DNA from 3 places in the Paenibacillus sp. QJM3NY_38 genome. Region 1 is predicted to be linked to each of the others. Evidence: riboswitches for the same ligand, from Rfam matches in the RefSeq annotation. Region 1 holds a riboswitch; each other region holds the start of a gene.
The links. Region 1 has a riboswitch for cyclic di-AMP ahead of AC0VZ8_RS28620 (TrkH family potassium uptake protein). Riboswitches for the same ligand answer to the same signal wherever they lie in the genome.
Positions count from the first base shown of each region.

Region 1 (2,203 bases):
CGATCTTGGATTCCGGATCCACATACCGGAGCCGGGGTTCCCCTTCCCGGGTAACCAGCTCCAGTTGCGAAGGATCATAGCCCGCTCGCTGGAGCCAAGGCTCCGCAAGAGCCTGCTTCTCGGCTAATGACATGCCGTCCTCAACAACAAGCAGCATCCGCCTTTGTACATCGCCCTTGTTCAGCTCAATCCGGTCATAGCTGGAGCGGGTGTAATCGTATGAGAAGCCGACGATGCCTGAATTTTGCATGTGCACGTCCACGTTGAGGGCATCGCCGCCCGGCTCGCTGAAGCGAACGCGGTATACGTCATAGGGATATTTGGCTTCATAGGTTTTGTTGTATTCCGAAAGTCTTTTTTCCTTCGCCAGATATCCGTAAAGTTCCGATTTGGATTGATATGTAACCAGCGTGTCATCCGTTTTTGCAGCCGTAAACTGCAAAAACTCCTGAGCAAAGCTTGAAGCCGCTTGCCGAGCCTGCTCCTTGGATATGATATTCGGAGATGCCATCTCGGTAGAATCCGAATTCGTCGACGGAAACACCTGAAATAATAGGAACAGAATCAGGCCGACTGCGGCAGGCGCGATGAGCTGCTTCAGATTGGGCTTCAGCTTCAAGGGCTCTCTTGCACGATTCATGAAATTCCTCCTCTAAGAAAGTTGATACTCCCACTGGTATTCGATATGCCTGATTAAGAACGCATAGAGTCAATATAACATAGTTATGAAAGTCATAAGCAGCTTATCCCAATATCCGGAATAATGAAACAAATCGATGAAAATGAATGAAAGGTTTCGAAAACGTTAGAGAACCCTATGCTTGTATTCTTGAATATGCCCAATTCGCGCTCTTTTAAAGATATTTTGGGTGAAAAACGGCATTGGGTTACGTACCGGATTGCGTTATAATCACATCATGCTTCAAGGAACCGAATATTCCAGCCGAATTTCGTACTGAAAATGGGGGAACCATGTAATTGGGGTGAATTTCATTATTCCCAGAATAATGAATAGGGCGACCTGTGAAAATGCCCGAATCCGTCAGCTAACCTCGTAGGCTGCAGCACAGGAACCAGACCGTAAAGGGCACTGCGTTTTCCAGTGTCTTTTTTTCTTGATTTTTTTTAAGAAGGTGACCGATTGAACTCTAAATTGAACTGGCTCAGGTTGTCTCCGCCGCAGATTCTCGTGCTTGGTTTCGCGGCTATTATTTTCATCGGGACGGCGCTGTTAATGCTGCCGATATCCACAAGTACAGGTGAACCGCTGGAATTTATCGATGCCTTGTTCACTTCGACATCGGCAACTTGCGTAACGGGTCTGGTTGTAGTGGATACAGGAACGACATTCAGCTCCTTCGGAGAGATCGTGATTATGCTGCTGATCCAGATCGGCGGGCTCGGATTCATGACGATGGCCACTTTGTTTGCCTTGGCTCTCAAAAGGCGCATATCGCTCAAGGATCGCCTCATTCTGCAGGAAGCGATGAATCAGTCCTCGATGGAAGGAATCGTAAGGCTGATTCGCAGAGTGCTCCTGTACTCCCTGATCATCGAGGCCTGCGGTGCCTTGATTCTATCGATCCGCTGGGCGTTTGATATGCCGATCGGCCGAGCAATTTATTATGGCGTTTTTCATGCGGTCACGATGTTTAACAACGCCGGTTTCGATTTGTTTGGCGATTTTCGGAGTTTGACCGGGTATGTCTATGATCCTGTAGTCAACGTTGTCGTGATGTTTTTGATCGTCTCGGGCGGCATCGGTTTTATCGTATTATCCGATCTGATTGATTTCCGGAAACAGCGGAGACTTTCCTTGCACTCCAAAGTGGTGCTCACCATGACGGCTACCTTGCTGCTGGTTGGATTTATCGTCATTCTTATTTTTGAATTCACCAATCCGAGGACGCTCGGCTCCCTGAATTGGGGCGGAAAATTCTTCGGCGCATTATTCCAATCCGTAACGCCGCGTACAGCTGGCGCGAATACTATAGATATTACGGGGCTTAGACAGGCCACGCAATTTTTTATCGTTATTCTGATGTTTATCGGAGCATCCCCAGGGTCAACCGGGGGTGGTATCAAAACAACAACCTTCACCATTATGGTGGGGGCGGTCATCGCCATGATGCGCGGGCGTGAAGACATCGTCATGTTCCGTTATCGCCTGGCCCAGGAGCGGGTGCTGAAGGCACTAACCATT
Region 1 is NZ_CM149665.1:6,178,783-6,180,985, reverse strand. It holds gene AC0VZ8_RS28625 (CPBP family intramembrane glutamic endopeptidase) at 1-640, opposite strand, end outside; cyclic di-AMP (ydaO/yuaA leader) riboswitch at 932-1,076, shown strand; gene AC0VZ8_RS28620 (TrkH family potassium uptake protein) at 1,142-2,203, shown strand, end outside.

Region 2 (2,203 bases), 1.1 Mb from region 1:
CATATGGATGCTCCCCAATTCGACGAAGACCGGGAAGTGGCAATCCAGCGGGCGCTCGAAGCCGGTGTGACCCGGATGATCAATATTGGATTTAACCGGGAGACGATTCCGACTACGATGAAGCTGGCAGAAACTTATGATTTTATATATGCAGCGGTGGGCTGGCATCCTGTAGACGCCATTACCATGGAGGATCAGGACCTGGATTGGATCGCCTCTTTGTGCAGTCATGAGAAAGTGGTGGCTATAGGAGAGATCGGTTTGGATTATTATTGGGATACGTCTCCGAAAGAAGTTCAGCACCGAGTGCTTCGACGTCAGATCGGACTGGCCCGGGAATTGAACATGCCGATAGTCATTCATAATCGGGATGCGCATGAAGATATCGTGAGAATTTTGCGCGAGGAAAAAGCCTCCGAGGTGGGTGGTGTCATGCATTCCTTCTCCGGAAGCTGGGAAACGGCCAAAATGTGTCTCGATATGGGATTCCATATTTCGTTTGGCGGGCCGATTACCTTCAAAAATGCAAAGCAGCCCAAAGAGGTTTTGGCGCAGGTTCCGCTTGATCGATTATTGATCGAAACGGACTCCCCTTACCTGACACCTCATCCCTTCCGCGGGAAACGAAATGAGACCGCTTATGTAAAATTGGTGGCGGAGGCGGCAGCCGAAATTAGAGGGTTGTCCTATGAGGAATTGGCCCAAATTACCACCCAAAATGCGCTGGAACGATTTGGTATTTAACGAAAACGAGAGCAAAAGCAATGAAAAAGGGAGCATTTTCGATTAATTAAAGTTTTTTAATCAGAAAAGGCGTTGATATTACAATATTTTAACCTTTTACATGAGAAAATGTGGTTGAATGTTGCTTTACAACCTGCATACAAACAGGATATCATCTTTTCAGTGATAAGAAGCTGCGATGTGCAGATCGCGGCCGAATATTTCATGAACCGTCTCGCTTAATCTCCGAAATTCTGGGGAACGGGGGAACCGATACCGCCGTGCATACTGGTCTGAATGCGCGCAGCTGTATTTGATTTCTTTTTCGGGTCTTTGGGGTGAATTTGAAGGATCTCGCCATGAGCGGGTATCCGGATCTAGGGCGTCTCTCTTACGTCCGAACCCGACAGCTAACTCCGTAAGCGAAATAAGAGGGGAATTCTCGTGCATACCATTTCCATGATTCTAATCATCAGGAAGCCACGTTAGAGCCTCTAGTACTCTTTCAATGGCTTTCTTTTATTTTTGAATAATGGAGAGGGGATCATCATACTCTTGGTAAACAAGGGGTGGTGGTGAATGGACGAAAAGACGGGAATTGACGCAGGGTGTAGATAGATAGCAGGGCGCCTTGTGAGAAAAATTGCTATAGTCACGTCAAATGCATTCATGCGTTTACCTAGACGGCGGGACTATGAAGGAGGATGGAATAGTGGGCATTTTTCAACCTGAAGAAACCCATGAATCACAATCATCCAGCATGTCTTACGCATTGAGATGGAAGCATGACAATTTGCGTCAACTGATGTTGCTCGGTGCCATGGGTGCCGTTACGGTATCACTTCTCATATCGTTGGTCGTACATGATCAGGCAGGCAAGGAGGTTCAGCTTGTCGTCGATGGTCGTGTCACCACAGTTGAAACACGTGGATCATTGCTGCAGGAATTGCTGGATGAGCAAGCGATCACGTTGAGTCCCCAGGATCAGATTTCGATGCCTTTAAACGGCGCGATCCAGGATGGAGACCGGATCATCATTGACCGGGCAATTCCAGTCAAAGTTACAGTAGGCAGCACAACCAAAACCATATTTACATCCCAGGATACGGTTGATCATGTACTTAAAGAGGCTGGTATTACGATCCAGGGTGAAGATATAGTACAACCGGCACAGAACACGAAGCTGACCAGCAATATGAATATCGATGTCGTTCGCGTCACGAAACAAAAAGTTAAGGAGACGGAAGATCGGGATTTCCGCGTGATCAAAACAGCCGACCCATCGCTTGAGAGAGGGGATAACCGCGTTATTCAGCGGGGTGAGCCTGGTCTCATGGTGAACCATTATGAGAAGGTCTACCATAATGGCAAGCTGGTTTCCAAGACGAAGGTTTCTCAAGAAATTGAACGCAGAACGAAGGATAAAATCATTGCCGTTGGCACGAAAAAAGTGGAGAAGCCTGTCATCGTTCAGGCGGCA
Region 2 is NZ_CM149665.1:28,723-30,925, forward strand. It holds gene AC0VZ8_RS00135 (TatD family hydrolase) at 1-744, shown strand, start outside; cyclic di-AMP (ydaO/yuaA leader) riboswitch at 950-1,164, shown strand; gene AC0VZ8_RS00140 (G5 domain-containing protein) at 1,436-2,203, shown strand, end outside.
Region 2: it holds a riboswitch for cyclic di-AMP, as region 1 does, so the genes downstream of both, AC0VZ8_RS00140 (G5 domain-containing protein) here and AC0VZ8_RS28620 (TrkH family potassium uptake protein) in region 1, are expected to answer to the same signal.

Region 3 (2,203 bases), 240 kb from region 1:
CCCCTTTCAGCAGCGTAGGGAGAAAATCAATCCACGAATTCGGCATGCTATTCCCCGCAAAGGGCAGCGGCCGTCATCTCGCCCGGGAGCTCTTCTTCTGTGAACCCGAACTTCTGCAAAATTTCCAGCAGCTCGCCCGACTCCTTCATTTTTTGAAGCTCCGCATTATAAGCCTCCTGGAACTCGGTATCCGCTTGGCGGAAAGCCGTAGCTCCATAACCGCGAACGCTTTCGCCGTCGATGACCGGCTGTTCGAAATCAGCCACGCGTTCGATGCTCTCGTCGCTGGCCGAATCCAGCATCGCCTGCAGGGACGGCCCCGTCATGGTAATTGCATGCACCCGGTCTGCCTGAAGGGCGCTAATGGCCGAGGCCTGGTCGGGGACCTGCACAATCCGGTCCGCAGGAATGCCAGACTTTTCCATATAGCCGATTTCGACCGCACCGGTCATAACGGCGACCTTCGCTTGGTCATGATTGGCAATATCCTCATAACTTCCGAGTCCCAGCGGATTCCCTTGCTTCACCGCAATGGCTTCCCCGATGCTGTACTCCGGATTAGCAAACAATACGGCAGAGCAGCGATCCGGATTAATGAACATGCCTGCGGTAATTAGATCAAACCGCTCGGCCTGCAGTCCGGCAACCAGCGATCCGAATTCCGTAAGCTCTCCCCTCATTTCCTTGATGCCAAGCCGCTCCAGAATAACCCTCGCAATTTCAACCGCTTCTCCTGTCAGCTCCCCGTTGGCCTCTTTATAGGCATAAGGCTTCTCATTCGCAAATCCCACGGTGATATACCCCTGCTCAATGGCTTGCTCCAATGTACTCCCTTTGTCACCGCAAGCCGCAAGCGACACCCCCATAATCAATGACAACATCAGTACAACCACTCTTTTCAAAACTTTCCACAACCTTTCATTATGACTTTGGTATGCTTAAAAATGGCATGTTGAAATTGCCCATGTTAACACATATGTTAACTGGGATTTAACCTATTCAGATACCTTGCATGGGCCGGACCTTCAGGGAAGATGATTCATCCATCTCATTCCACGCTTAAACCCAATGCCATCTGATCGATTTAATTGCTTTTGGTTAAACATTTGCAGGCCTTGCCCCTCCTCTTTAGCAGAATACAAAAAGACCACCAAACAGGGGATTTAGACATAGCTCCGCCAGCAGGGGGTCAAAAAATAGAGAAAAGGCCCCTAAAGAGAATTAAGGGCCTTTGTTATGAACATCCATTATGTATGCAAGACCCATCCACTGCTGACGAGGTTAGCTGACGGACTCGGGTAAGATGGTACCCTACACTCGTGATTCCAAGTGACTCGCCCCTGGTGAAACTGGTTCCCCCGCTTTCCGGAAAATGTATGCCGGAAACTAAGCGTGTGTCCATGATAAAGGGAACTTCAGGAAAAGTCAAACCCCTTTAACCGCTTTTTCTGGAAATTCAGAGGCGGAAATGCCGTTCTTCCAGGGCCTATGACAAGCATGAAAAATGCCTCATTCAAGCCTCTTCCCCAACGATACAGGAATTTTATCCCAGCCTCATTTTTCGCTATATAGCAGGCATTTGACATGCCTCCCTTACTCATTCATGTGGTGGATCGTTTATGCCATGAATTACATTCGGATTGTGAAAGCTTTCCCCACACATTTACGGCGCAAATTTTTTTTTTGAAACGCTGCGTTACAGAGCCTATGAATATCGTAGGGAGATCCGAAATTCATCCTATAGTTTTGCTATTCGTCAATAGATGAATGCCTCCGGGGCTAGCGTACATTCTGGAAATTATAGGTGTTTATCTATCATTTATGCGCTATTAACCCATGCCGTACCGAGAGTATTTGCGTAGTATAGAACAAATCTAAAGGAGGTGCTTCATTTGGAACGTTCTTCTAGAAAGAGAAAATTGTGTGCTCTTAAAAAATAGAGAAAAAAGTCATTCATGCGAAGAAAAAGCATTGCCCGTCTCATGGTCATGGTGATCATAAAGGCCATGGCGGTGGCATGAAAAAGCGTCGATGCCCAAGAGCTATCCGTGGACCTGTAGGTCCTCAGGGTCCGATCGGACCGGTTGGACCGGTCGGACCTATCGGGCCTGTGGGACCTGCCGGACCGACAACCGGTATTGCAGGACCTGCTGGACCTGCTGGACCAGTCGGGCCTGTCGGACCTGTTGGACCTGTCGGACCT
Region 3 is NZ_CM149665.1:6,415,666-6,417,868, forward strand. It holds gene ehuC (ectoine/hydroxyectoine ABC transporter permease subunit EhuC) at 1-46, opposite strand, end outside; gene ehuB (ectoine/hydroxyectoine ABC transporter substrate-binding protein EhuB) at 48-881, opposite strand; cyclic di-AMP (ydaO/yuaA leader) riboswitch at 1,258-1,403, opposite strand; gene AC0VZ8_RS29830 (exosporium glycoprotein BclB-related protein) at 2,018-2,203, shown strand, end outside.
Region 3: it holds a riboswitch for cyclic di-AMP, as region 1 does, so the genes downstream of both, ehuB (ectoine/hydroxyectoine ABC transporter substrate-binding protein EhuB) here and AC0VZ8_RS28620 (TrkH family potassium uptake protein) in region 1, are expected to answer to the same signal.